3 linked regions of the Nitrobacter winogradskyi Nb-255 genome follow. The protein of the gene in region 1 interacts with the protein of each later gene in a pairwise test. Links are inferred from orthologs where the notes say so. Each region holds a gene or a part of one and is shown in the gene's direction. Other genes may lie near its edges. The genes, in order: NWI_RS09935, NWI_RS07485 and NWI_RS00700.

What was found.
Region 2: the proteins of NWI_RS09935 (region 1) and NWI_RS07485 interact in binary tests that used the Escherichia coli proteins (3 or more experiments, as listed by UniProt). The link is inferred for Nitrobacter winogradskyi Nb-255 from one-to-one orthologs.
Region 3: the proteins of NWI_RS09935 (region 1) and NWI_RS00700 interact in binary tests that used the Escherichia coli proteins (3 or more experiments, as listed by UniProt). The link is inferred for Nitrobacter winogradskyi Nb-255 from one-to-one orthologs.

Annotation. Positions count from the first base shown.
Region 1 is NC_007406.1:2,084,521-2,090,754, forward strand. Bases 3,465-6,234 are described here. They hold NWI_RS09935 (P-II family nitrogen regulator), read left to right. Parts: upstream 3,465-4,565; coding sequence 4,566-4,904; downstream 4,905-6,234. Other genes in these bases: NWI_RS09930 (bifunctional ADP-dependent NAD(P)H-hydrate dehydratase/NAD(P)H-hydrate epimerase), read right to left, coding at 3,465-4,220; glnA (type I glutamate--ammonia ligase), read left to right, coding at 4,995-6,234. Outside these bases: tig (trigger factor), read right to left, coding at 1-865; NWI_RS09925 (multicopper oxidase family protein), read left to right, coding at 1,363-2,703; more of NWI_RS09930, read right to left, coding at 2,721-3,464. UniProt on the Escherichia coli protein: P-II indirectly controls the transcription of the glutamine synthetase gene (glnA). P-II prevents NR-II-catalyzed conversion of NR-I to NR-I-phosphate, the transcriptional activator of GlnA. When P-II is uridylylated to P-II-UMP, these events are reversed.
Region 2 is NC_007406.1:1,569,524-1,580,131, forward strand. Bases 1,800-4,799 are described here. They hold NWI_RS07485 (two-component system sensor histidine kinase NtrB), read left to right. Parts: upstream 1,800-2,711; coding sequence 2,712-3,887; downstream 3,888-4,799. Other genes in these bases: dusB (tRNA dihydrouridine synthase DusB), read left to right, coding at 1,800-2,715; ntrC (nitrogen regulation protein NR(I)), read left to right, coding at 3,895-4,799. Outside these bases: NWI_RS07470 (CinA family protein), read right to left, coding at 1-267; NWI_RS07475 (bifunctional 2-C-methyl-D-erythritol 4-phosphate cytidylyltransferase/2-C-methyl-D-erythritol 2,4-cyclodiphosphate synthase), read right to left, coding at 269-1,465; more of dusB, read left to right, coding at 1,666-1,799; more of ntrC, read left to right, coding at 4,800-5,334; NWI_RS07495 (sensor histidine kinase NtrY-like), read left to right, coding at 5,512-7,812; NWI_RS07500 (sigma-54-dependent transcriptional regulator), read left to right, coding at 7,830-9,200; NWI_RS07505 (D-amino-acid transaminase), read left to right, coding at 9,283-10,140; RNA chaperone Hfq, read left to right, coding at 10,325-10,573; GTPase HflX, read left to right, coding at 10,597-10,608.
Region 3 is NC_007406.1:151,915-162,806, reverse strand. The notes cover bases 4,298-7,581. They hold NWI_RS00700 ([protein-PII] uridylyltransferase), read left to right. Parts: upstream 4,298-4,603; coding sequence 4,604-7,381; downstream 7,382-7,581. Outside these bases: NWI_RS00725 (SGNH/GDSL hydrolase family protein), read right to left, coding at 1-352; NWI_RS00720 (SGNH/GDSL hydrolase family protein), read right to left, coding at 349-1,110; NWI_RS00715 (OpgC family protein), read right to left, coding at 1,107-2,354; Co2+/Mg2+ efflux protein ApaG, read left to right, coding at 2,764-3,159; NWI_RS00705 (Hsp33 family molecular chaperone), read right to left, coding at 3,284-4,288; NWI_RS00695 (transglycosylase domain-containing protein), read left to right, coding at 7,607-9,811; NWI_RS00690 (M48 family metallopeptidase), read right to left, coding at 10,019-10,855.

The DNA of each region.
Region 1 (6,234 bases):
CGCGGGCAAATTCGGCGCTGAGCTGCTCGCGGACGACCTGCCTCAACTGATCGAGTTCCTCCAGGCCGAGCAGCTTGGCGAATTCATCGTCGATCTTGAGTTCCTCCGGCGCCTCGATCAGGCTCACCGTGGTCTCGAACTCGGCATCCTTCCCGGCAAGCTCCGAGTCAGCGTAGTTACCGGGGAACGATGCCTTCACCGTGCGCGTCTCCCCGACCCCGGCTCCGACCAGCTGCTCCTCGAACCCCGGAATGAGGGCATTCGATCCCAGCACGACCAGGATATCCTCGCTGCTTCCGCCCTCGAACAGCTCGCCGTCGATGGTGCCCTTGAACGAAATGGTGATGCGATCGCCATTCTCGGCTTTCGCACCTTCCGCCCTGGTGGTGTAGGTGCGGTTCTGTTCGGCGATCCGTTCGACGGCTTCATCGACATCGGCGTCGCTTACGTCGACCACCGGCTTCTCGATGGTGAAGGACTTGAAGTCAGCCAGTTCGATCGGCGGCACGACCTCGATCGCCACGCTGTAGCTGAGATCGGAATTGCCCGCGAGGATGTCCTCGATTTCCTTCGGTTCCGAAGGCATCGTGACCTTGGGATTGCCTGCAAGCTTGAGGCCGCGGTCGTTGACGATCTGCATGTTCGTGTCGCGGATCGTGTCTTCGATGGTCTCGACCATCACGGAGCGGCCATAAAGCTTCTTGAGATGACTGACCGGCACCTTCCCCGGGCGAAAGCCGTTGATCTTCACCTTGTCCTTGAGGTCGTCGAGCCGCTCATCCGCCTTGGCCGCGATCTCGGCGGCGGGGATGCTGACCTGGAACTCGTGCCTCAGTCCCTCGGCGAGGGTTTCGTTCACCTGCATGGCGTCAATCTTCTTCCGCTCGATCCGGCGGAAACGGCCGGATCATTGTCAATCGGTCGATGCGCGGCGAAACGCCTGCATCGGTGTACGGCCGGCATATATCCGATCTGGATAGCTGCCTGAATGGTTACTGCTCAAACGCTTTAGCGCTTGGTGCGGGCGGAGGGACTCGAACCCCCACAACTTTCGTCACTGGAACCTAAATCCAGCGCGTCTACCAATTCCGCCACGCCCGCCAGTGAAACGAGGCGCATCAATCCGGCCTGCGATGCCGAGCATGATGCCGAAAAATGCGAAGCGGCTTTCGGTAGACGTCATGCTCCAACGAGTTGAAATCTGGCGTGCCGACGGAGCCGGGCTTTCATCACCCGCCGTCATCGACGCGCTCGATGCGGCGGGCTTATAACATGAGGAGACTGGTTCGCAGCAAAAAAATGGCTGTTCGGCCCACCGCCGCCCGCTGGACATAGTCCGAAGAACATGGTCCGCATTGGCTTATGATGCTTCGTCCTGTTCGATTAACCCGGCGGCATCTTCTGGCCGGTTTCGGGGCGACCGCCGTGGCAGGCCCCGCGGCTCCGATTTATGCCCGATCGCAAGACCCGCAAAGGCTCGCCATCGACGCGACGCCCGCCCCCCTTTCACTCGGGCCGGATCATCACGAAACCACGGTCTGGTCCCTGAGGACCGGCGGCTCCTCCCGGATTCCGCGCTTTCGTCAAGGCGAGAGCATGGACGCTGTCGTGACCAACGGCCTGCCGGCGCCATTGGTTTTAAACTGGCGCGGAGTAGACGGCGCAGCCGCCATCGAGCCCTTGACCGACCGCTCCCCCATCCCGCCGGGCGGGACCGACCGCTACGCATTCCCGTTACGGCAAGCCGGGACCTTCATGTGCGACGCCCGCCTGCTGGGAGACGGTCTGGCCCAGCCCTCGCCCGCGCAGGCTCTGATCGTCGAGGAACGGGAGCCGATCGAGGCCGACCGTGACGAGGTCATGCTGATCGAGGACTGGCGGTTCGATGCCGAAGGACGGCCTGTCGCGCCCGGCCCAACCGAAAATCAAAGAAAGGCCGGACCGCCTCTCTACCTGGTGAACGGCAAGCCGTCGCTCGACCTCAACCTTCACGTCAACGAGCGGCTCAGGCTGAGGGTCATCAATGGCTGTCAACGCAATGCGATTGCAATTGCAATCCAAAATCTGGATGTGCGGATCATGGCGATCGACAGCCAGCCCGCGGAGCCGTTTCTGGCGCGCAACGGGAGGCTGGTGCTTGCTCCGGGAACCCGGATCGACGCCATCATAGACGCCACGCTCCCGGCGGGGACGGCATCTGCCATCACCCTGCATGACGGCGGCGGCACCCCGCGTCAGATCGCCCGCCTGAAGGTTTCCGATGGGCCGGCGCGATCCGCTCCGCTGCCCGCGCCGCCGGCGTTGCCGTCCGCCAACCTGCCGGCGCGGCTCGATCTCAGGAACGCATTGCGTACCGACGTGCCGCTGATCTCCCTTGCAGGAACTTCGTCATGGGATCGACCGGCGCTTTTCAGCAAGCGCAGGGCACCTGCCTTCCGCGTCAAACGTGGCCGGACCGCCGTGCTCGCGCTGAAGAACACGACAACAACGCCCATGGTGTTTCATCTGCATGGTCATCACGCCCGCCTGCTGGACCGGCTCGACGACGGGTGGAAACCGTTCTGGCTGGATACGGTACTGGTCGATGCAGGGCAGACCCAGCGTATCGCCTTTGTCGCCGACGTAGCCGGAGCCTGGCTGATCGAGACCATGGCGGTGGAGTGGAGCGCGCCGCGGCAGGTCGGCTGGTTCGCGGTGGAATAACCAGAATTATCATAATCTTAATAGTCAATCCCGAACCGATCATAGAGCCGCCGCAGGACCGCGGGCAGAACCTCCGGCAAATCCTCGGCGATCAGTCCCGGCCCCGCCTCGCGTCCGGTCTCGCCGTGCATCCAGACCCCCATGCAAGCCGCCTCGAAGGCCGGAACGCTTTGCGCCAGCAGGCCGCCGATGATGCCGGACAGCACGTCGCCCGAGCCTGCCGTCGCGAGCCATGGCGGGGCGTTGGCCGCGATGGTCGCGCGCCCGTCCGGCGAGGCCACCACCGTGTCAGCCCCCTTGAGCAGGACAACACATCCCGAACGCCGCGCCGCGTCCCGCACCCGTTCAAGTTTTGATCGAAATGGATGTTTGTTACTCATCTCACTGAAAAGACGATGGAACTCGCCTTCGTGCGGCGTCAGGATAATGTCGGAGCCTCCGGACTGCCTGACGGTCTCGAACAGACGATCCGGGGTATCGGCGAAGCTTGTCAACGCGTCGGCGTCGAGCACCAGCGCCCGCCCCGCTGCGAGGGCCGTGGAGACAAGGGCGCGTGTTTCCTCGCCGATCCCGGCGCCGGGTCCGATGACGCAGGCATTGAGACGCCGATCCGCCAGAACTTCCGCGAAGCCGGCCGCGCCGTTCATGCGGCGCACCATCACGGCGGTCAGCGCCGCGGCGTTCGCGCCCAGCGCATCGTCGGGTGAGAGCACGGTGACGAGACCGGCTCCAGCCCGCAACGCGCCCCGCGCGGACAGTCGTGCCGCGCCCGTTGATGTCAGATGACCGGACACGACAACGGCATGGCCGCGCTTATACTTGTGTCCGTCGATATGCGGCGCGGGAAACGCACCGTTCCAATAATCCGGGGTATTCTCGAAGGTTACGGGACGAATCTCGTCCAGCACGGCATCGGCGATACCGATATCGGCCACGCGCACCCGGCCGCAATGAATGCGGCCCGGCAGCAGCAGATGCGCGGGCTTCTTGCGAAAGAACGTGACCGTCTCGGTCGCGCGGATCGCAGCGCCCATGACCGCGCCGGTGGTGCCGTTGATGCCGCTCGGCAGATCGATGCTGAGCACCGGCGCGCCGTTGGCCATGATGGCCTCGATCGTCGCGAGAGCGTCGCCCTTGACCGGCCGGTTGAGGCCCGCGCCGAACAGCGCGTCGATGATCAGCGCGGGCGAACCGAGCGCGGAGAGGTCGCAAGGCAGCACAGGCGCTTTCCAGCCCTTGGCCGCGAGCGCGGCGTCACCCTTGAGACTGTCTCGCTCGCCCAGCAGGATGACCGAAACCTCGTGGCCGCGCGCCGCCAGTTCCGTCGCCGCAACGAACCCGTCGCCACCGTTGTTGCCGCATCCGACGACGACCAGGATCGGTCCTTTCTCCGCGAGGTCGGCGGCCGCGTTCGCGACCGCCTGCCCGGCGCGCAGCATCAAGGCGAAGCCCGACACGCCTCCCGCGATCGAGAGCCGGTCGGCCTGCTCCATTTCGCCCGTCGTCAGAATCTCCATGGCCTTGAACCCGATCGGGCAAGCTGCCCGTCTGGCAGTCTCACCGCCGCACAAAAATTGAACAGATTGCCTATTTTACAGTCGAACGGGCGCGCGGACGCCCAACTCCCTGTCTGCCAGGATCCTCTTGATCGTATGATACCATGCATATTCTTGTAGATTTTCGTGTTGGCACGAACCCTGCTTTGAGAGAGTAAATTCGACCAGTGTGTCCACTGGCAGGCAATGAAGCGTGTCCCGCGACTTTGTGTTCGTCCGAAATCCAGTGCATGACCGCTGCTGCAGGCGGCAGTGTGAGCGCGCATCAGCCACTGGCTGGACATTGGAAGCGCCAGGAGACGTTCAATGAAGAAGATCGAAGCCATCATCAAACCGTTCAAGCTCGACGAAGTAAAGGAAGCTCTTCAGGAGATCGGATTGCAAGGCATCACCGTGATCGAGGCAAAAGGCTTCGGCCGGCAGAAGGGGCACGCCGAGCTTTATCGCGGCGCGGAGTACGTGGTGGACTTCCTGCCCAAGGTCAAAATCGAGATTGTGATCGGCGATGATCTGGTCGAAAAAGCCATCGAAGCCATCAGGCGCGCCGCCCAGACGGGCCGCATCGGCGACGGCAAGATCTTCGTATCCAATATCGAAGAGGCCATTCGGATCCGAACGGGAGAATCCGGCCTCGACGCCATCTAAATCCTTTGAGAACGGACATCACTCATTAAGCCATCCCGACGGCCGCTTCGCGCCGGCGATTACGACGACCAGCAGAGACAAGGGGTGTTTATGAAGACCGCCAATGACGTCCTGAAATCGATCAAGGACAACGACGTAAAATACGTCGATCTGCGTTTCACCGATCCGCGCGGCAAGTGGCAGCATGTCACCTTCGACATCAGCATGATCGACGAAGAGTTTTTCGCCGAGGGTACGATGTTCGACGGCTCATCGATTGCCGGCTGGAAGGTGATCAACGAGTCCGACATGACGCTGATGCCCGATCCGGCGACGGCGACAATCGATCCGTTCTTCGCGGAAACCACCATGGTGCTCACCTGCGACATCCTGGAGCCGTCCACGGGCGAGCCCTATAACCGTGACCCTCGCGGGATCGCCAAGAAGGCCGAGGCGATGGTGAAGTCGATGGGCATCGGCGATACGGTCTATGTCGGCCCGGAAGCCGAATTCTTCGTGTTCGACGACGTGCGCTTTCAGACCACGCCTTACAACACCGGCTTCAAGCTCGATTCCTCCGAGCTGCCGACCAACTCCGATACCGAGTATGAGGGCGGCAATCTCGGTCATCGCATCCGCACCAAGGGCGGCTACTTCCCGGTTCCACCACAGGACTCGATCCAGGACATGCGTTCCGAGATGCTCGGCGCCATGGCCCGCATGGGCGTGAAGGTCGAGAAGCATCATCACGAGGTGGCGTCCGCCCAGCACGAACTCGGCATGAAGTTCGATACGCTGACCTACATGGCCGACCAGATGCAGGTATACAAATACTGCATTCACCAGGTCGCGCACATCTACGGCAAGACCGCCACCTTCATGCCGAAGCCGGTCTACGGCGACAACGGCTCGGGCATGCACGTTCACCAATCGATCTGGAAGGACGGCAAGCCGACCTTCGCCGGCAGCAAATACGCCGACCTGTCGGAAACCTGCCTGTACTACATCGGCGGCATCATCAAGCACGCCAAGGCCATCAACGCCTTCACCAACCCGTCCACCAACTCCTACAAGCGGCTGGTGCCGGGATACGAGGCGCCGGTGCTGCTCGCCTATTCGGCGCGCAACCGCTCCGCCTCCTGCCGCATCCCCTACACCACCTCGCCGAAGGCCAAGCGCGTCGAGGTTCGCTTCCCCGACCCGATGGCCAATCCGTATCTCGCCTTCGCGGCGATGCTGATGGCGGGCCTGGACGGGATCAAGAACAAGATCGATCCCGGCCCCGCCATGGACAAGGACCTCTATGACCTGCCGAAGGAAGAACTGAAGCAGATTCCCACGGTCTGCGGTT
Region 2 (10,608 bases), 520 kb from region 1 along the record:
GCCTATCGCCATCGCGGTCGCGGTTTCCTTGCTGACAGCGCCGAAACTGTCGAGCGTGCCGGCCTTGACGCCAAGCATCGCGCGCTTGGCGTTATTGGAATAGGTGACGAAACCGCGATCGATGACGTCCGAGGAGCCGGGAATCTCGGTCAGCGCCGCGGCGACCAGTCCGCCGGTGCAGGATTCGGCCGTTGCGATCGTGAGCTTGCGCATCCGGCAAATGTCGAGCAGCGAACGCGACAGGGCGCGTGCGTCGCTGTTGTTCATGTCAGGTGTCCCGGCCCTTGTCGTTCCAGGGCAGACGGATGGTGGCGCTGGCAGTCGCCGCGATTCCTTCCTCGCGTCCGGTGAAGCCGAGCCGTTCGCTGGTCGTCGCCTTCACGGCGATGCGCGAGATGGCGACCCCGGTGATATCAGCGATGCGCGCCCGCATCTGGTCGCGCAGAGGTCCGATCTTCGGCTGCTGGCATATCATGGTGACCTCGAGATTGGCGACGCGGCCGCCGCGCGCCGTAACCCGGTCGACAGCATACTTCAGAAATTTGTCGGAAGCCGCCCCTTTCCATTGCGGGTCGCTGGGCGGGAAATGCGAGCCTATGTCGCCGTCCGCGAGCGCTCCGAGAATGGCGTCGACCAGCGCGTGCAAGCCGACATCGCCATCGGAGTGCGCCAGGAAGCCGCAATTATGCGGCACCTTCACGCCGCACAGCATGAGGTGATCGCCTTCGCCGAAAGCATGCACGTCGTAGCCCGTGCCGGTTCTGATGTCGCCGAGAGCGGCCGCGAGACGCGCTTCCTCACGCACGAAATCTTCGGGAGTCGTCAGTTTCATGTTCGCAGCATCGCCCTCGAATGTCGCCACCGTCAATCCCACCCACTCGGCGAGCGCGGCGTCGTCGGTGAAATCGTCGCGGCCCTCGCGCGCCGCACGGCGGTGCGCATCGAGTATCATATCGAAATGGAACGCCTGCGGCGTCTGCGCGATCCGCAGCTTTGCACGGTCGGGGGTCGCGTTGACCGCGCCGGATTCATCGACCTGCTTGATGGTGTCGGTAACGGCAATAGCGGGCACCGCCGCGCCGGCTTTATCGGCAGCGTCGATGGCGCGCGTGATCAGCGCCGGTGTGACGAACGGGCGGGCGGCGTCGTGGATCAGCACGATGTCCGGCGCGTCGGCCGCTAACGCCTCAAGGCCGGCGCGAACGGAAGCCTGGCGCGTGGCCCCGCCATTCGCGGGCGGACGATAGCGGAACTGGGCGGCGGCCTGATTGAACATCGAGAGGTCATCGGGATTGAGCACCGGCTGAACCGCGAACACGTCGGGATGCTGGCAGAACGCCTCCATCGCCCGCGAAATCACGGTTCGTCCGCCAATCGTCCGGTATTGTTTGGGGCCGCCCGCGCCCGCGCGGAGACCGCGGCCCGCGGCGACAATGATGGCGGCAGTTCGTTTTGAGCTGGGCATTGGACTCGCTGTGAAGGAATCGGGTTGTTTGAGCAGGCCCTTACCACGCCGTTAGCAAAAACAGCAGGAGTCCGGACCAGCCGCGAATTATTCGGTGCTGGCGTAGTTGGCAAGATGCCCGGAACTGGCTATTGTGTAGGCATAAAACCATCATGCCTAATAAATAAGCTATTCGGAACGTGGCACGGAACGATTGGACCATGAGCAAGAGCCTGACAGGTCCTCCTCCGTCATCAAGTCTCGGACCGTTCGCGGTCGGAGATATTTCGATCCGCAACCGCGTTCTTCTTGCGCCGATGTCGGGGATCACGGACAGGCCGTTTCGACGTCTTACGGAGTCGCTGGGGGCGGCGCTCGTTGTTTCGGAAATGACCGCGAGCGACGATCTCGTCCGCGGGCGTCCAATGTCCGTCCTTCGCTGTGAAGCCACCGGTCATGGGCCGCACGTCGTTCAGCTTGCCGGCTGCGAGACGCGCTGGATGGCGGAAGCCGCGCGGATCGCCGAGGCGGCCGGCGCCGACATCATCGATATCAACATGGGTTGTCCCGCCCGGCACGTGACAGGCGGCCAGTCGGGTTCGGCGCTGATGCGCGATCCCGACCATGCCCTCGACCTGATCGAGGCGACGGTCGGCGCGGTGAACGTGCCGGTCACACTCAAAATGCGCCTCGGATGGGACGGCCACTCGTTCAATGCGCCTTCGCTGGCGCGGCGCGCCGAATCCGCCGGCGTGCGGATGATCACGGTTCATGGCCGGACGCGCTGCCAGTTCTACAAAGGCCGCGCCGATTGGCGGGCCGTGCGGGCCGTGAAGGAAGCGGTGCGCGTTCCCGTCGTCGTCAACGGCGACATCACATCGTTCGACGCAGCCGTTGCTGCGCTGGAGGCGTCGGGGGCCGATGCGGTCATGGTGGGCCGCGGCGCGCAGGGCCGCCCCTGGCTGCCGGGTCAGATCGGGCGGCGGCTCGAAACCGGCATCGAAGAATCCCATCCTTCGCTCACGGATCAGTTGGCTTACATCCGCGCGCTTTATGACGACCTGCTTCTGCATTACGGCCTGCGCATCGGGCTTCGTCATGCGCGAAAGCATCTTGGCTGGGCGCTGGATACGGCGGCAGCGCTTCGTGCCGTGCCGACACCGGTCCAGAAATCGTGGCGGACGAAAATTCTGACGGCCGATGATCCCTCCGGCGTACAGCGGTTACTGGTGGACGCGTTCGACGATTTCGCGTGGAGGGCCGTGGCATGACGTCGATCGCGCAGCGTCCGCGCGTCGCGTCTTCCGATGGCGAGGCCATTCTCAACGCGCTCCCTAATCCTGTGCTGCTGGTCGCGCCCGACGGCCGGATCGTTGACGCCAACATGGCGGCAGAGTCCTTCTTTGAGATGTCGAAGCAGTTCCTGCAGCGCGAGCCACTGAAACAGCTTATCCCATTCGGCAGTCCGCTCCTGGCCCTGATCGATCAGGTTCGCGACAGCGGCGCGCCCGTCAACGAGTTCAGGGTTGATCTCGGCACGCCGAGGATCGGCCGTGACCGTCAGGTCGACCTGCATGTCGCGCCCCTGACCGAACGGCCCGCTCACGTCGTGGTGATGATCCAGGAGCGCACCATCGCCGACAAGATGGATCGGCAGTTGACCCATCGCAGCGCGGCCCGATCTGTGATCGCGCTTGCGGCCATGCTCGCGCACGAAATCAAGAACCCGCTTTCCGGGATTCGTGGTGCGGCGCAGCTTCTTGAACAGGGGGCGACGCCGGACGATCGAATGCTGACCCGGCTGATCTGCGACGAGGCGGACCGTATCGTCACGCTGGTCGATCGCATGGAGGTATTCGGCGACGAGCGGCCGATCAGGCGGGAGCCTGTCAACATTCACGCGGTGCTCGATCATGTCAAACGGCTCGCGCAGTCGGGCTTCGCGCGAAATGTCAGGTTCACCGTTGATTACGATCCGTCGCTTCCGCCGGTTCTCGGCGATCGGGATCAACTGGTTCAAATCTTTCTGAACCTTGTCAAGAATGCCGCCGAAGCTGTTTCCGATCTCGGAGAAGAGGGAGAAATCCAGTTCACGACCGCATTCCGTCCCGGCTTGCGCCTTTCCCTCCCGGGCAAGAAAACGCGGGTTTCGCTGCCGCTGGAGTTCTGCGTCAAGGACAATGGTCCCGGCGTGGCGGAGGATCTGCTTCCGAACCTGTTCGATCCGTTCGTCACCACCAAGCAGACCGGCAGCGGGCTCGGTCTGGCGCTGGTCGCAAAGATCGTCGGGGATCACGGCGGCATCGTCGAGTGCGAGTCGCAGCCGCGCAAGACCAACTTCCGTATCCTGCTGCCGATGTTCGATTCCGGTCCGGTACACCGGCAGGGCGATGACGCTGCCGCGTCCGGAATACCGCCACGCACCGCGCGTCATCCAGCATGAGGACAAAATGTCTCCAGCCAACATACTTGTCGCCGATGATGACGGAGCCATCCGCACGGTGATCAATCAGGCGCTGTCGCGTGCCGGTTATGACGTGCGCCTGACCGGGAATGCCGCAACGCTGTGGCGATGGGTCAGCCAGGGCGAAGGAGATATCGTGATCACCGACGTGGTGATGCCGGACGAGAACGCCTTCGACCTTCTGCCTCGCATCAAGAAAATCAGGCCGAACCTGCCGGTCATCGTGATGAGCGCGCAGAACACCTTCATGACGGCGATCCGCGCCTCCGAGCGCGGCGCTTACGAATACCTTCCGAAACCGTTCGACCTGAAGGAACTGATCGCAATCGTCGGCCGCGCGCTCGCCGAGCCGAAGGAGAGCGCGGCCAGCCGCGGCGACGAGAATGAAGGCGATTCCCTGCCGTTGATCGGCCGGTCCCCCGCCATGCAGGAAATCTACCGTGTTCTGGCGCGGCTGATGCAGACGGACCTGACCGTGATGATTTCCGGCGAGTCCGGCACCGGCAAGGAACTTGTCGCGCGCGCGCTTCATGACTACGGCAAGCGTCGCGGCGGTCCGTTCGTCGCCGTCAATATGGCGGCGATTCCCCGCGACCTGATCGAATCGGAGTTGTTCGGTCACGAACGCGGCGCATTCACGGGCGCGAACGCCCGCGCGTCGGGCCGTTTCGAGCAGGCCGAAGGAGGGACTCTCTTTCTCGACGAAATCGGCGACATGCCGATGGAGGCGCAGACACGTCTGCTTCGTGTGCTTCAGCAGGGTGAATATTGCACCGTCGGGGGAAGGACGGCCATCAAGACGGATGTCCGCATCGTTGCGGCATCCAACAAGGATCTTCGTGTCCTGATTCAGCAGGGGCTGTTTCGCGAGGATCTTTTTTTCCGCCTCAACGTGGTGCCGCTGCGCCTGCCGCCGCTCCGCGAACGCATCGAGGATCTGCCGGATCTGATCAGGCATTTTTTCGTGCTTGCCGAAAAGGATGGACTGCCGCCCAAGAAGCTGGACGCGCTTGCGCTAGAACGCTTGAAGCGGCACCGCTGGCCCGGCAACGTCCGGGAGCTTGAAAACCTTGCGCGCAGGCTGGCCGCGCTCTACCCGCAGGATGTCATCACCGCTCCGGTGATCGATTGCGAGCTTGCATCTCCCGAGGCGACCTCCGGAAGTAACGCCCAGAACATCAATAGTCTCGGTGGCGCCGTCGAGATGTACATGTCGTCGCTTTTCTCAGGCTCCCCGAACGGGCTCCCGCCGCCTGGCCTGTATCAACGCGTTCTCAGGGAGATTGAGGTCCCGCTTCTCACCGCCGTGCTGGCGGCGACGCGCGGCAACCAGATTCGCGCCGCCGACCTTTTGGGTTTGAACCGCAACACGCTCCGTAAAAAAATCCGCGATCTGGATATCCAGGTCTACCGTTCCGGAGGATAGGTAGCCGAGTCTACCGGCAGTTTTTCCGCCATTCACGATCGAACCGGACTCAATCGATTGTTGCCAGTCGCGGCTGATGTTCGCGCCGCGGAAATGTCCCAATTGTGCAACATTGTTGTATGATTGCATCAGTTCGCTGGTTGCGCCAGCCAGCTTAAACGCCCAGCTTTCACGCGGATGACCACAGCAGACACGCCGGTTCCCTCGCACGATCCGACATTCGCCGAGTCGCGTGGCTGGGCGATGCGCCGGCTATTGGCGCCCGTCGCGATCGGCCTTGCGCTGCTGTCGGCATTCCTGACTTTCGTGGTTTTGGTTGGCCTCACGCCGATCGAGCCGACGCACCGGGTCGTCATTACGTTTCTGCTGGTCGACGCCGGCATCATCCTTCTGCTCGTTGGCATCATCGCCCGCGAGGTCTGGCGTGTCGTGCAAGCCCGCCGCCGGGGGCGCGCCGCGGCGAAGCTGCATGTGCAGGTCGTCGGTCTTTTCTCGATCATCGCCGTTCTGCCGGCGGTCGTGGTGTCGGTCGTCGCCAGCGTCACGATCGATCGCGGCCTTGACCGTCTGTTTTCAGGGCCGATCAAGGAGGTTATTGAGAACTCGCGGATCGTCGCACACGCTTATGCGAACGAGCATGCCCAACTGATCCGGGGCGATATCCTGGGCATGGCCAATGACGTTTCCAACGCACGGCCGCTCTACGACCAGGACCGCGTGACATTTCTCCAACTCCTGACCTCCAGCGCCAAGGCTCGCAACCTTCCCGGCGCGATGCTGATCGATAAGGAGGGTCATCTGCTGGTATCGGCGCAAACCGGCATCAAGCGAGCCTACGACACGCCGAACCCCGACATTCTCAAGAATGTGAATGAGGACGATCCGCAGATCGCGCTCATTCCGGAGGCGAACTACGTCGCCGCCGTCATTCGCCTTCGCGCGTTTCAGGACACGTTCCTTTACGTCGCGAGATTGCTCGATCCCTATGTCGTCTCGCAACTGAAGCAGACCGAGTCGAGCATTGTCGAATACGCCACGATCGAGGCTCGGCGTCTTGGCATCCAGGTGGCGCTCGCGCTGATGTTCGCTGTGATTGCGCTGACCATTCTGATGGCGTCGGTATTGCTAGGCCTCAACTTCGCGGACCGGTTCGTGGCCCCCGTCCGACGCCTGATGAACGCGGCCAACCTCGTATCCACCGGCGACCTGAACGTTCAGGTTCCTGTTTTGAAATCCGAAGGCGACCTGGCGCAGCTCGGCGAGACATTCAACAAGATGACCGCCGAATTGCGCACTCAGCGCGACGAACTCGTTAATGCGAGCGGCCTGATCGACAGCCGGCGCCGTTTCATCGAGGCGGTGCTGTCGTCGGCCAGCGCCGGCATCATCGGCGTCGACGGCGCCAACACCATCCGCATCCTGAACCGCTCGGCGGAGAAGCTGATCGGCCATTCGGAATCAGAAACGCTCGGACATCCGCTATCCGAGGTCATCCCCGAGCTGAGCGATCTCATGCAGACGGCGAGGGAGGGGGCGCAACGGCTGGTGCAGGGCCAGATCACGCTCAATCGCGACGGCAATGAGCGTAACATCTCGGTGCGCGTCAGCGCCGAGCAAACCAGTCAATCGCGTGACAGCTACATCATCACCCTGGACGATATCACGGAGCTTGTGACCGCGCAGCGTACGTCCGCGTGGGGCGATGTGGCGCGACGTATCGCTCATGAAATCAAGAATCCGTTGACACCGATCCAGCTTTCGGCCGAGCGCATCCGCCGTAAATTCGGCAAGGTGATCACTCAGGACAAGCCGATCTTCGAGCAATGCACCGACACCATCGTGCGTCAGGTTGAGGATATCAGGCGGATGGTCGATGAGTTCTCGCGTTTCGCGCGAATGCCGAAGCCCGTGATGGAAGGAGAGGATGTCGCCGATACGGTCCGCCAGACGGTTTTCCTCATGCGTGTCGGACATCCCGAGATCGATATCGAAGCCGACATCAGGCAAGAACCGATGCGCGCGCAGTTTGACCGGCGGCTGATCTCGCAGGCGCTGACCAATATCATCAAGAACGCGGCCGAAGCCATCGAAGCGGTGCCGCCGGAGGTGCTCGGAAAAGGCCGGATCGACGTCATCGCCGCGCAGGAAGAAGACGACATCATCATTGACGTGATCGACAATGGTGTCGGCTTACCGAAAGTTGCGCGCGCGCGGCTGCTGGAGCCTTACGTGACGACACGCGAAAAGGGTACCGGCCTTGGTCTTGCGATCGTGGGGCGCGTTCTGGAAGACCACGGCGGAAAGCTCGAGCTCAATGACGCGTCGGCGATCAGGCCGGAAGCGCGGGGAGCCTGGATGCGGTTGCGGTTTGCAGCGACGGGGCCAGCGAATGCGGGAACCATTGGGGATGATGGAGCGACTAACGGGGATACCCTGACCGGAAAAGAAACAAAGACTGAGGTTGCGACCGGCGGCTGACGAGGCGGATCCAATTCATGGCACATGACATTCTGATTGTTGACGACGAGGCGGACATTCGCGACCTGGTTGCGGGCATCCTGGAAGATGAGGGGTTCACGACCCGAACCGCGCGCAACAGCGATGAGGCGCTGGCGGAGGTTTCAAGCCGCCGTCCGCACATGGTGTTTCTCGACATCTGGCTGCAAGGCAGCAAGCTCGATGGGCTCCAGCTGCTGGAAATGATCAAGCAGGACAGCCCCGATATGCCGGTCGTGATGATCTCCGGTCATGGCAACATCGAAACGGCGGTCGCGGCCATCAAACGCGGCGCCTATGACTTCATCGAAAAGCCGTTCAAGGCCGATCGGCTGATTCTGGTGGCGACGCGTGCGCTCGAAACGTCGCGCCTGAAGCGCGAGGTCCGTGAACTGAAGCAGCTCGCGCCGGCGGCAAGCTCGCTGGTTGGGCGTTCGCCATGCATGAACCAGCTTCGGCAAACCATCGAGCGCGCGGCGAAAGCCAACAGCCGCATCATGATCGTCGGCCCGTCCGGGTCCGGCAAGGAACTGGCGGCGCGAACGCTTCATAATCAGTCGAGCCGTGCCGAGGGGCCGTTTGTTGTCATCAACGCCGCTGCGATCACGCCGGAGCGAATGGAGTCCGAACTGTTCGGCGTGGAGCAGGTCGACGGTCAGCAGCCTCGCAAGGCCGGTGCGCTGGAAGAAGCGCACGGCGGGACGCTGTTCATCGACGAGATCGGCGATATGCCGCGCGAGACGCAGAACAAGATCATGCGGGTCCTGGTCGATCAGACCTTTCAACGCTCAGGCGGCGCAACCAAGATCAAGGTGGATGTGCGCATCATTTCGTCGACAGCGCGCAATCTGGAGGAGGAAATTGCAGCGGGCAGGTTCCGTGAAGATCTCTATCACCGGCTGTCGGTGGTGCCGATCCGCGTTCCGCCATTGTCCGAACGCCGCGAGGATATTCCCGAACTGATCGAATTTTTCATGGACCATATCTCCGCCACGAGCGGTTTGCCCAAGCGCCAGATCGGCGATGACGCGATGGCGGTGCTGCAATCGCATGTCTGGCCGGGCAACGTCCGGCAACTCCGAAACAATGTCGAGCGCGTAATGATCCTGGCAGGCGGAGGCCCGGAGGTCATCATCACCGCGGATATGTTGCCGCAGGATGTCGGCTCCATGGTCCCGGCGATGCCGTCGGGCGTCAATGGCGAGCACATCATGGGCTTGCCGCTTCGCGAGGCCCGCGAGGTTTTCGAGCGCGACTATCTGATCGCTCAGATCAGCCGCTTCTCCAACAACATCTCCCGGACCGCGGAGTTCGTCGGCATGGAGCGCTCGGCGCTGCATCGCAAACTCAAGGCGCTCGGCGTCAACTAGATTGTTGCTCTGACGCATGGTCATCCCGCGAAATCGTATTCATCTCGATCGAGAACAGGTAACGCTGAGGTAAACCTGCTGAATGTCGCGCATCGCTTATGTCAACGGCCGGTATCGCGATCTGCGCGATGCCTGCGTCAACGTCGAGGATCGCGGCTACCAGTTTGCCGACGGTGTTTACGAGGTTTGCGAGGTGCGCGGCGCGAGGCTGGTTGATTTTCCCCGGCACATGGCCCGGTTGCAGCGGTCGATGCGCGAATTGCGGATCGCCGAACCGATGCCGATCACGGCGCTCGGCATCATCATGCGCGAGGTCGTGCGGCGGAATCGCGTGACCTACGGAATCGTGTATCTGCAGGTGACTCGCGGCGTGGCCCGGCGCGATCACGCTTTTCCGCCGAACCCGGTCAAGCCGGGCGTCGTCGTCACGGCCCGCGCGCTGGATGACGAGAAAAAGCAGCAAGCCGCCGCCGCCGGCATTTCTGTCATTACTCTGCCGGAGAATCGTTGGCCGCGGGTGGATATCAAGTCAGTGGCGCTGCTGCCGAATGTTTTGGCAAAGCAGCATGCGCGGGAAAAGGGAGCCCATGAGGCGTGGTACGTCGATAGTGACGGATTCGTCACCGAAGGCGCGTCGAGCAACGCCTGGATCGTGACGAAGGACGGCCGGGCCGTCACCCGGTCAGTGGACCAGGGCATTCTGGCGGGCATCACGCGGGCTGTTCTCATGGAAGTCCTGAGGGCTTTTCAGATCAGGCTTGAAGAGCGCCCGTTCACGCCGGCGGAAGCCCGCGAGGCGGCCGAAGCGTTTGTAACCTCGGCTTCTCAGATCGTCATGCCCGTGGTCGCGATCGACGGCCAGGTGGTGGGGGATGGTCGGCCTGGCGGTATTGCAAGGCGGCTTCGAGAGGAATTCCACCGCTTTTCAGCATTTTCCTGATGGTTTTTGTGTATCCGGGTAAACCCGCGGACCCGAACCGGCTTGCGTAACATCATACTCTGCCTTCTAATCCGGGGGGCCGGGTCCATGAGGAGGATCTCAGAGGGGAGCCGGCGGGCCATGAAACGCTCGGGAGGGCTGCTTCCGGCTCCAAAAAGCAAAGTTAAACTGCGGGATAACAAAAATGGCGATAGACCGCGCACAAAACCTACAGGACACTTTCCTCAACCACGTCCGTAAGACGAAAACGCCTCTGACGATCTTTCTGGTAAACGGAGTCAAGCTCCAGGGAATCGTGACCTGGTTCGACAATTTCTGCCTGCTGCTCAGGCGCGACGGTCATTCACAACTGGTCTACAAACACGCGATTTCGACCATCATGCCGGGTGCTCCGATCCAGTTGTTTGAAGGCGGCGAGGATGCTCCGCTTTGAGCACATACTTGAAAGTTTCCTGATTGGACCCCCGC
Region 3 (10,892 bases), 1.9 Mb from region 1 along the record:
CAACCGCCTTGTGGGCGGCGAGCTTGGCCGCCACATGAGGCAGCGCCCCGGTCGACTGCGATATGCCCTTCGGCGGCAGACAGGGGACGCGGTCGAAGATGTCGCGAACTGAGGCAGCCATTGCCGCTGTCTTGTCGGCGACCGTTCCGGACAGGCCCGGCGCCGGCATACCGGTGCCGGCAGTCGCAGCGCCGAGTGACGGGGACGCGGACAGTTCCGCGCTGCTCCCCGGCAACGCCGCGGCGTTGGCCGGCGCTGTTTGCGCTACCGCGCGCGAGGCCGCCGCGCCCGCCAGCATGAGCGCCAGCGCCACCGGGCCGGCGGTTCTGAAGATGCGGCTGTTGACCATCATTGGCGTCGAGCCTCCGGTTCGGCGGAGTTGATGCGGGCGGTGTTGATCAAGAAGGTCGACAAGGCGCGGCCGAGACAACTGTGAACGCGCTTGGCAAGGCTTGCTCCATGCACCGGGCTGAACAGATCGAACTCACCGCGCTCGTTCCACTGGGTCATGATCGTAAAGCGATCGAACACCGGAACGTCGCGCTGCTGCGCGACCAGGCGCATGTTGTCGATGTAGGCGTTCATCGAGACCATGGTTTCCGTGCGTGGACTGTACTGCATGTTCATCAGCACGACGTCCGCCCCGGCGTTCCGCAGCACGGTCACGCCCTCATCGATGGCCTCGCGAAACTCGTCGATGTCAACGGACCGGATGGCGTCGACGATGCCGGTCTGCCAAACCACCAGGGTTGACCGTGTCGCCGCCACGAGCTTGCCGAGACCGGGAGCGACATCACCGGCGGTCTTGCGCGGGGTCAGTTCCACGGACACGTTAACGGGGATGCCCGGCAGTTTCTCGCGAAGCGCGGCCTGCAATTTCACCGGATAAGCCTCACCCTCGGCTCCGGAAATCGTCGAGGAACGGCTGCCCACCACCAGGATGTTGAGCGGGCCGCCTGCTTTGACGACTGATGCGACGCGGGACAGCGTACTGTCGCTGGTCAGCAGATAGGCAGGTACATCGCAGTTCTTGGTTTGATCAGAGCATCCGGAGACGCCGGCCGATGAAGCGGCCAGCACGATCAAGGCCGACGCCAAGCCGGTCCTCATGCTCCTCCTCCCGCAAGATCCGCGTCGCCGTCGGCGGATTTGGCGCGGCTTCCGCCCTTGCCGGCAACCCCCTTGTACCATGAAAACACCCATGCGGCTGCGCACATGATCAGGATTCCGCAAACGCTGATCAGGAAGTGAACCACGGCGCCGCCAGAGTACTCCGCGAGGATGAATTGCCCGGCGAAGGCCAGAAAGACCCCGATGCAGAAGATCTGCAGCGAATGCTGGCCGCACAGGATCAGCGGCCGCAACCACGGCGAGGCCAGTCCCGGCCAATGCTTCGGCAGGAACCGGACGGTCAGCGCGGCGAGCGCCACGAAGTGCATGAAGCGCAGCACGTCGAGGTTGGTCTTGTCGATCGGATACATCCACTGTTCAGCAATGTGCGGCATGAAATGATTGAGCCGCGGCACATGCCAGGTCAGCGTCGTGTAGAAGGCGAACAGCAGGTAGGCGGCGCAGATCGAAAGCGTCGCCGGCGAGGACAGAATGCGCGACATGCGCTTCGCGCCGCCGAGCGCGCACCACGCGCCAAACACGAACAGCAGTTGCCAGGCGAACGGATTGAAGAACCACACCCCGTTGGGATAGGCGGGCAGCGCCAGGCCGAAGCACCAGGTCAGCCCATAGAGGCCGGCCGACAGCGCCAGGGCCAGCCCGGCGCTGCGCTGCATCACCAGCAGCACCAGAGGAAAGAACAGCATCAGCGCGACGTAGAGCGGCAGCACGTCCATGTTGACCGGCCGGAACTTCAGGAGCAGCGCCTGCACGATGGTGACGTCGGGCTGTTTGAGAAAATCGAGGATGCCCATCTCCTCGGTGTAAAGCGGGTTCTCGGAACTGCTCGCGACGTAGGAAATCTCGGCAAGGAAAATCGTGAACAGAACGATGTGTGCGACGTAAATTTGCCAGACGCGCCTGAGAATGCGCGCTGCGGCGACGATAAACCCGCGCTCGCGCATGGCGCGTCCGTAAACGAGGGCGGCGGTATAGCCCGAGATGAAGATGAAAATTTCGGTGGCGTCACTGAAGCCGTAATTGCGGATGGTGAGCCAGGTCAGGAGGTTCTGCGGCAGATGATCGATGAAGATCAGCCATAAGGCGAACCCACGCAACAGATCGAGCCGCAACTCGCGCTCGCGCGGCGGAGTCGGAATCAGAACGACCGGCGCATCGCGCTTGACGCTTGCGGGGCTCGCTTTGGTGCGAACTCCGACAACCTGATCGATAACTGGCGGCATAGGGTTGGTTTCGATACGACATCTCGATCACCTGCGCGATCGAGATGGATTTACGGGAGAGCAGCTTCACGCTAGAGCCTTTTCGCTTCTGATGGAATCAGAAGCGAGGCCCTATAACCTTGATTTAACGCGTTTTCTTCACGCGAACCGATCACCCGCTCCGCGAAAACGCTATAGCAGTGACAAAAAGGCAATATTGTCGCCGCGATCTTCGTGCGGAACCGGGCTGGCGCACGATCACGGTCGAAGTGGGGCTGGCTCATGCGCCAGTTTTGGCTATGATCGCCCCGATACTATAGCGTTTTCGAGCGAAGTGGACACCGGTTCGCGTGAAGAAAACGTGTTTAATCAAGATCTGAGAGCCTCGCTTCTGATTCCATCAGAAGCGAAAGGCTCTAGAGAGTTTGCGATGTACCGAGCCGTTACCCGCCATATCGAAGTTACCGTCGAACCGAATTTCATGCCGGAGAGATCGTCCGCCGAGCGAGGCCATTTTTTCTGGTCGTATACGGTGGTTATCACCAATGCCGGCCCCGATACCGTGCAGTTGCGCACCCGGCACTGGATCATCACCGACGCCTCCGGGCGAAAGCAGGAAGTCCGCGGCGAGGGCGTGGTCGGCGAGCAGCCGGTGCTGGCGCCGGGGGAGCGTTTCGAATACACGAGCGGCGTTCCGCTACCGACCGCAACCGGATTCATGAGCGGACGCTACCAGATGATCTCGATCCGAAGCGGCGAACCCTTCGAAATAGACGTTCCGACGTTCTCGCTCGACAGCCCCGACAGCAAGCGCGTGCTGAACTGAGCAGCAGCCTGACCAAAAGGCCGGGCCGGCGCCGAGTGGAACCGCGTTTCGGCTACGTTCCGGATCGCTTTCGCTTCTGATGCCATCAGAAGCGAAAAGGCCCTGGGTCGCGTCCCGGTCGCGCCTACTCCACGCCGGCTTCCCGCGGCGTGAACTCGTACACTGAATTGCAGAACTCGCAGGTCACGGCGACCTTGCCATCCTGCACCATGCCCGAGCGGTCTTCCAGCGCAAAACTCTTCAGCATCGCCTCCACGGCGTCGCGCGAGCATGAACACCGCGCATGCAGCGCCTGCGACGAAAACACCATCACGCCGCGCTCATGGAACAGGCGATAAAGCAGGCGTTCACCGGACAGGTCGGGATCGATCAGTTCGAGATCCTCGACGGTGCCGATCAGCGATTGACCCTCGACCCAGGCATCATCATCGGCCACGGTATGCACGGCTTCGCCATCGGGGGCATCTCCGGGAGGGAGATCGGCCTGGCGGGCGCGCTCCGGCGCCTTGGGCAGGAATTGCAGCAGCATGCCGCCGCCACGCCAGCCACGCTTCGGACCGCTCCCGTCCCTGCGCCATTCCTCGCCAACCGCGAGCCGCACCCGCGTCGGAATCTGTTCCGAGCGCAGGAAATATTCATGCGCCGCGTCTTCGAGGCTGCCGCCCTCCAGCGCCACAAGCCCCTGATAGCGGCTCATGTCCGGACCTTGATCGATGGTCATCGCAAGATGGCCGCGGCCCAGTAGCGCGCCGGCGTCGGAAGCATCGCCGAGCCGGGCCTCGTCGAACCGGGCATAGGCCCGCAGCCGGGCCGGCGCGCGAAAGTCCACGATCAGGAACGACACCGGCCCGTCGGTCTGGGTCTGCAGGATGAACCGGCCCTCGAACTTGAGCGAGGAGCCAAGCAGCGTCGTCAGCACGATCGCCTCGCCGAGCAGCTTGGCGACCGGCGCGGGATAGTCGTGCCGGGCCAGCAGTTCGTCGAGCGCCGGCCCGAGCCGGGTCAGTCGTCCGCGCAGGTCCAGCGCGCCCACCTCGAACGGAATCACGGCGTCATCGACCGGAACGGATGACGGCGCGCGCACGGAAGGTTCGCGCAAAGCGGCGGGGTCGGATGTTTGTGAGGTCATGCCGCTTTATCTGGGGTCGGAGACGCGGGATCGAAACCCCTCGAAACCGGATTCTGCGTGCTTGCTGGCGCTGTGCTGCAACACTCGAAATATCCGGATCGACCTTATTCAAAGCATATACCAACGGATGGTTGGAAGGAAAAAAGCATTTCACGTCAAATGTTTGACTGCATCCCTCAACGATGGATGATATTCTGGACAACGCCTGTCGGGGCACGTCATTGCTCAAAACCGGTGACGTGAAGCATGGATCCGTCACATGCCGCTCACAAACTGCGGTGACAGCGCGCACGGCCTCCGCTATCCGGATAAGCGATGGTCCTCCCCACGACAAAAGACGCGACGGCGGCCGGCGCCGGTTTCGATACCGTCCGGATCATCGGCGACATCGACGCGCTGGCCGAAAAGCACGCCGGGCACGAGGACGTTTTCCGGTCCGCCGTCTCCAGGCTGTTGAAGGCCGAACTCGCCAAGGTGCGCGATGCGGCGCAGGCGAAGCTTCTGCGCGACCGTCACGGGCGGCACTGCGCCGAATGGCTTTGCTTCGTCCAGGACGAAATCATCCGCCTGTCGTTTTCGGCCGCGACCCGTCATCTCTATCACTCCCCCATCCCGTCCGATGGCGAACGAATGGCCGTGGTGGCGACCGGTGGCTACGGACGCGGACTGATGGCGCCGGAGTCGGATATCGATCTGCTGTTCATCCTGCCCTACAAGCAGACCGCGTGGGGCGAACAGGTCGCCGAGGCCATCCTGTATTGCCTGTGGGACATGGGCCTGAACGTCGGTCACGCGACGCGCTCGGTCAATGAATCGATCCGGCAAGCGCGGCGCGACATGACGGTCCGCACCGGGATTCTGGAAGCCCGCTTCCTCACCGGCGACCGTGCGCTTTACGATGAACTGATCAGCCGCTTCGACACCGAAGTGGTGCAGGGAACGGCGGCGGAATTCGTCGCCGCCAAACTTGCAGAGCGGGAGGAGCGCCATCACCGCGCCGGCCAGTCGCGCTATCTGGTCGAACCCAACGTCAAGGACGGCAAGGGCGGACTGCGCGACCTGCATACGCTGTTCTGGATCGCGAAGTATGTCTACCGGGTGCGTGAAAGCCACGAACTGCTCCGGCGCAATGTCTTCGATGTGCGCGAGTATCGGACCTTTCGCCGTTGCGCCGATTTCCTGTGGTCGGTGCGTTGCAACCTGCACTTTGCGACGGGGCGGGCCGAGGAGCGGCTGTCATTCGACTTGCAACGCGAGATCGCGGTGCGGCTCGGATACACGTCTCATCCCGGCATGCAGGATGTCGAACGCTTCATGAAGCACTACTTCCTGACCGCCAAGGATGTCGGCGACCTGACCGCCATTTTGTGCGCGAAGCTCGAGGATCAGCAGGCCAAGCCGGCGCCGGTGCTCAGCCGCGCGATGTCGAAGCCGCCTGGCGCGGAGGTCCGCCGGGTTCCGGACAGCGATGACTTCATCATCGACAACAACCGCATCAATCTCGCCGCGCCCGACCTCTTCAAGCGCGACCCCGTCAACCTGATCCGCCTGTTCCGCCTCGCGCAGAAAAATAACCTGGCCTTCCATCCGGACGCGCTGCGGATGGTGAGGCGGTCACGACGGCTGATCAACGCGCAGCTTCGCGAGGACCCCGAATCCAACCGGCTGTTCATCGAGATCCTGACCTCGAACGACGCGGAGACCGTGCTGCGCCGGATGAACGAGACCGGAGTACTGGGTGAGTTCATCCGCGCCTTCGGCAAGATCGTCTCGATGATGCAGTTCAACATGTACCATCACTACACGGTGGACGAGCATCTGATCCGTTGCATCGGCATCCTTCAGGACATCGAGCGCGGCGACAATGACGAGGTCGCTCTCGCCGGCGAACTGATGCGCACGATAAATCCCGAACACCGGCCCGTCATTTACATCGCCACCCTGCTTCACGACGTTGCGAAGGGCCGGCCAGAAGACCATTCGATCGCGGGCGCCAGGGTGGCCCGCCGGTTATGCCCGCGCCTTGGCTTCAACGCCGCCGACACCGAGCTGGTCGCATGGCTGATCGAGCAGCATCTGACGATGTCCAAGGTGGCTCAGTCCCGCGACCTCTCCGATCGCAAGACCATCGAGAACTTCGCGGCCGTGGTGCAGTCGGTCGAACGGATGAAGCTCCTGACCATCCTGACGACCGCCGATATCCGCGGAGTCGGTCCCGGCGTCTGGAACGGCTGGAAGGCGCAGCTGCTTCGTACTCTTTATTACGAGACGGAACCCGTTCTGACCGGCGGCTTCTCCGAGGTCAACCGCGCGCAGCGCATGGCGGCGGCCGAGGCCGAGTTCCGCGCCGCCTTCACCGAATGGTCCGGCCATGAGCTCAATGCCTACATCGCCCGGCATTACCCGGCTTACTGGCTCAAGGTCGATCTCGAGCACAAGATCAGGCATGCGCGCTTTCTGCGCGCCAGCGAACAAAGCGGCAGGAAGCTCAACATCAACGTCGGCTTCGATGAGGCGCGCGGCGTCACCGAGCTGACGATCCTTGCCGCCGACCATCCCTGGCTGCTGTCGATCATCGCCGGAGCCTGCGCGTCGGCGGGCGCCAACATCGTCGACGCCCAGATCTACACCACCACCGACGGGCAGGCGCTCGATACCATCGCGATCTCACGCGAATACGAGCGCGACGAGGACGAAGGCCGGCGCGCCGCGCGCATCGCCGAGATCATCGAGCAGGTGCTCGAAGGCCGGTTGCGCCTGCCCGACGTCATGCCGAGCCGCGCCGCCGGCAAGAGGCTGCGGCCGTTTGTTGTCGAACCCAAGGTCACCATCAACAATCAATGGTCGGACCGCCACACCATGATCGAGGTTTCAGGGCTGGATCGTCCCGGGCTTCTGTTCCAGCTCACCACGGCGATCTCGAAGCTCAATCTCAACATCGCCTCCGCCCACGTCGCGACATTCGGCGAGCGAGCGCGCGACGTGTTCTACGTCACCGACCTGCTCGGCGCCCGGATCACCGCTCCGACGCGGCAGGCCGCGATCAAGCGCGCGCTGGTCCACCTGCTCGCCAGCGGCAACACCGCGGAATAACCCGATCGTCGCGCCCGTAATCCGGACGCGGATCATTCTGCCTGGGCGCGCCGTTCCGCGCTACAGCCCTAATTTTGCGTAAACTCTCAGGTAACCGCGCCTTAAAGCCCGGCCGCTAGGGTCTCCCTTGATTTTGAGGTTCGCATCAAGGATTGCTGCGGAGACACGCGAGCGTCGAAATCGGCACACTGACGTGCGGTGAAATCGGCGTAAGCGTTGTTGCGTATGGCATTGGGACAAAAAAAGCGGAGCGGGCGCAAGGAGCCGGTATTCAGCGGGTTCGCGGCTTCGCTTACGGAGCTGCGCCTCAATCCGCTCGACCGCGTCACGATTGCCGACGACAAGCCGGCCAGGCGAACCCCGCCGCGCAAAAAGGCAACCGCTCCGCGAAGCGAGGCGCCGCGCAAGCCGCCAGGCGGCCGCAAGGGGCAAGCGAAGAAGCGGAAGCGAGCGGGCCTCTCGCGGCTGTTTTACTGGAGCGCCGTGGTCGCCTTGTGGTCGGTGATCGCTGTCGTCGGCGTGCTGATCTATGTCGGGGCGCATCTGCCGCCGATCCAGTCGTTGGAAATTCCAAAACGCCCGCCGACGATTCAGATCGTCGCCGCGGACGGCAGCGTGCTGGCGACGCGCGGCGAGATGGCCGGAAGCAACGTCGCACTCAAGGAGCTGCCGAGCTATTTGCCGAACGCCTTCATCGCGATCGAGGACCGCCGGTTCCATTCGCATTATGGCGTCGACCCGCTCGGCATCCTGCGCGCCGCCGTCGCCAACGTGCTGCACCGCGGCGTATCGCAGGGCGGCTCGACGCTGACCCAGCAGCTCGCCAAGAACCTGTTCCTGACCCAGGAGCGCACGCTTGAGCGGAAACTCCAGGAGGTCGAACTCGCGCTCTGGCTGGAGCGCAAGCACACCAAGGCGCAGATTCTCGAACTTTACCTCAACCGCGTCTATTTCGGGTCCGGCGCGTATGGCATCGAGGCGGCGGCGCAGAAGTATTTTGGGAAGCCCGCGAAGAACGTCACGCTCGCGGAGGCCGCCATGCTGGCCGGTCTCGTCAAGTCGCCCTCGCGGCTCGCGCCGGATCGCAATCCGGAAGGCGCCGAGGCCCGCGCCAAGATCGTGCTTGCCGCGATGGCCGACGCTCATCTCATCACCGGGCAACAGGCGCGCGCCGCCACCGCCAAACCCTCTTATGCGATGAAGCCGGCAAGCGCCGGCACCGCCAACTACGTCGCCGACTGGGTCGGCGAAGTGCTCGATGACCTGGTGGGCCAGGTCGATCAGAACATCATCGTTGAGACGACCATCGATCCGAAACTGCAGAGCGCGGCGGAAGCCGCCCTGATCGACGAGCTGGCGGCGAAAAGCATCAAGTTCAATGTCAGCCAGGGCGCGTTGGTGGCGATGACACCCGATGGCGCCATCCGCGCCATGGTCGGCGGCCGCAACTACGCCGACAGCCAGTTCAATCGCGCGACCATGGCGAAGCGCCAGCCCGGCTCCGCGTTCAAGCCGTTTGTATATCTGGCCGCGATCGAGGCCGGCCTGACGCCCGAGACGATCCGTCAGGATGCTCCGCTCGATATCAAAGGCTGGCGGCCGGAGAATTATACGCATGAGTATTTCGGCGCGGTGACGCTGACCCAGGCGCTCGCTATGTCTCTCAATACCGTCGCCGTCCGGCTCGGACTGGAAGTCGGAGCTGGAAAAGTGGTGCGAACCGCGCACCGCCTCGGTATCACGTCGAAACTTGAGCCGAACGCATCCATCGCGCTCGGCACCTCGGAGGTGTCGCCGCTTGAACTGGTCGGCGCCTTCGCGCCGTTCGCCAATGGCGGATATGCCGCGGGTCCCCATGTCGTCGAACGCGTCCGGACCGCAGGCAACAACAAGCTTCTCTATGCGCGCGGCAAGGAACGGCCCGATCGCGTGATCGATCCGCGCGCGGTCGCCATGATGAACACGATGATGGAGCAAACGCTCATCAACGGCACCGCGCGCAAGGCCGAGATTCCGGGATGGACGGCGGCCGGCAAGACCGGCACCAGCCAGGATTTTCGCGATGCATGGTTCATCGGCTATACGGCGCGGCTCGTAACCGGAGTCTGGCTCGGCAACGACGACAATACGCCGACCCGCAAGGCGACCGGAGGCAGCCTGCCGGTGGAGGTGTGGAGCCGCTTCATGCGCGCTGCGCATCAAGGTGTGCGGCCCGAACCGATTCCCGGCACGCAGCGGAGCGGCTTCCCGCCTGAAGTGGCGCAGTTCGGCCAGCCGGCCGACGCGCCGGTACGGGCGGCCTCGCCCACGCTCGGGCGGTCGCCGCCGCCGCCGATACCGCAGCCGGCGCGGGCCGATGCGCGGCCGCAACCTGCCAGCGGGCTCGGACTCGACGGCTGGCTGAACGACCGCCTGTTCGGCGGGCGATAGTTTATCGCTTCTGAATCAGAAGCGAGGCTCTACGATATTGATTTGACGCGTTTTCTTTCCGGCGAACCGGATCCACTTCGCTCGAAAACGCTATCGGAAATCATCTCCTTCATTTTTAAGGAACGCGTCATCGCAGCACTGCGCGCGCTCTCTCCCGCTCGCGGGGAAGTTGACAATCGCTCGTCGCGATTCCGGCCGTTCCCGCGATCAATCCTGAATGCCGTAGCGATGAAGGTCGTTGCCTTCAACGTCGAGCCACTTCTTGGCCCGCTCGACATGTTTGCAGACGCGAGCGACCACCTTCCAGAATCGCGGCGAGTGATTCATTTCGACGAGGTGGGCAACCTCGTGCGCGGCGAGATAATCCAGCACGAACGGCGGCGCCAGAATGAGCCGCCAAGAGAATGACAGCGACCCGGCGGACGTGCACGATCCCCAGCGACTCGATTGGTCGCGGATCGAGATACGCCTGACCTTGACGCCAAGCGCATCGGCGTAACGCTGCGAGGCTTTTTGCAAGTCTTGCCGCGCTTCCCGTTTCAGGAAATCGTGGACGCGCCGGTCGAGATATTCGAGTCCGCCGGCGACACAAAGAATCCGCTCGCCGCTGTCGCGCGTCTCGGTCCACACCGTGCCGCGCTCGCCGGCGCGATGCACGATCCGATGGGCGACGCCGCGCAGCGGAATGACCGCGCCATGCTGGAAGGGAGCCGCCTTCGGCAGACGCCCGAGACGCGCCGCGATCCAGCCGCCGTGACGTTGCGCGAAGTCCTTGGCTTCCGCGAGCGTTCCTCGTGGCGGCATTGTCAGGATCGCTTCGCGGTCACTCGGATGGATTCGCAAGGTGTAGCGGCGCGCGCGGCGATGCCGTCGCAAGCGGACGGAATAAATCTGGGATCCGTGCTTGATGAGAAGCCGGGACGGTTCAGCGGGGCGTCGGTAAAGAAGTGCGCGGGCCATATCTGCAAATCCGGAAGGGGAGATACCGCCCGGATTTTGCCATATCCGACGCCACTCAAACCGTTCGGCGCAAAAACAAATCATTTGCCCAATATACAGCGTTAACGAGTTGTGATCAGGC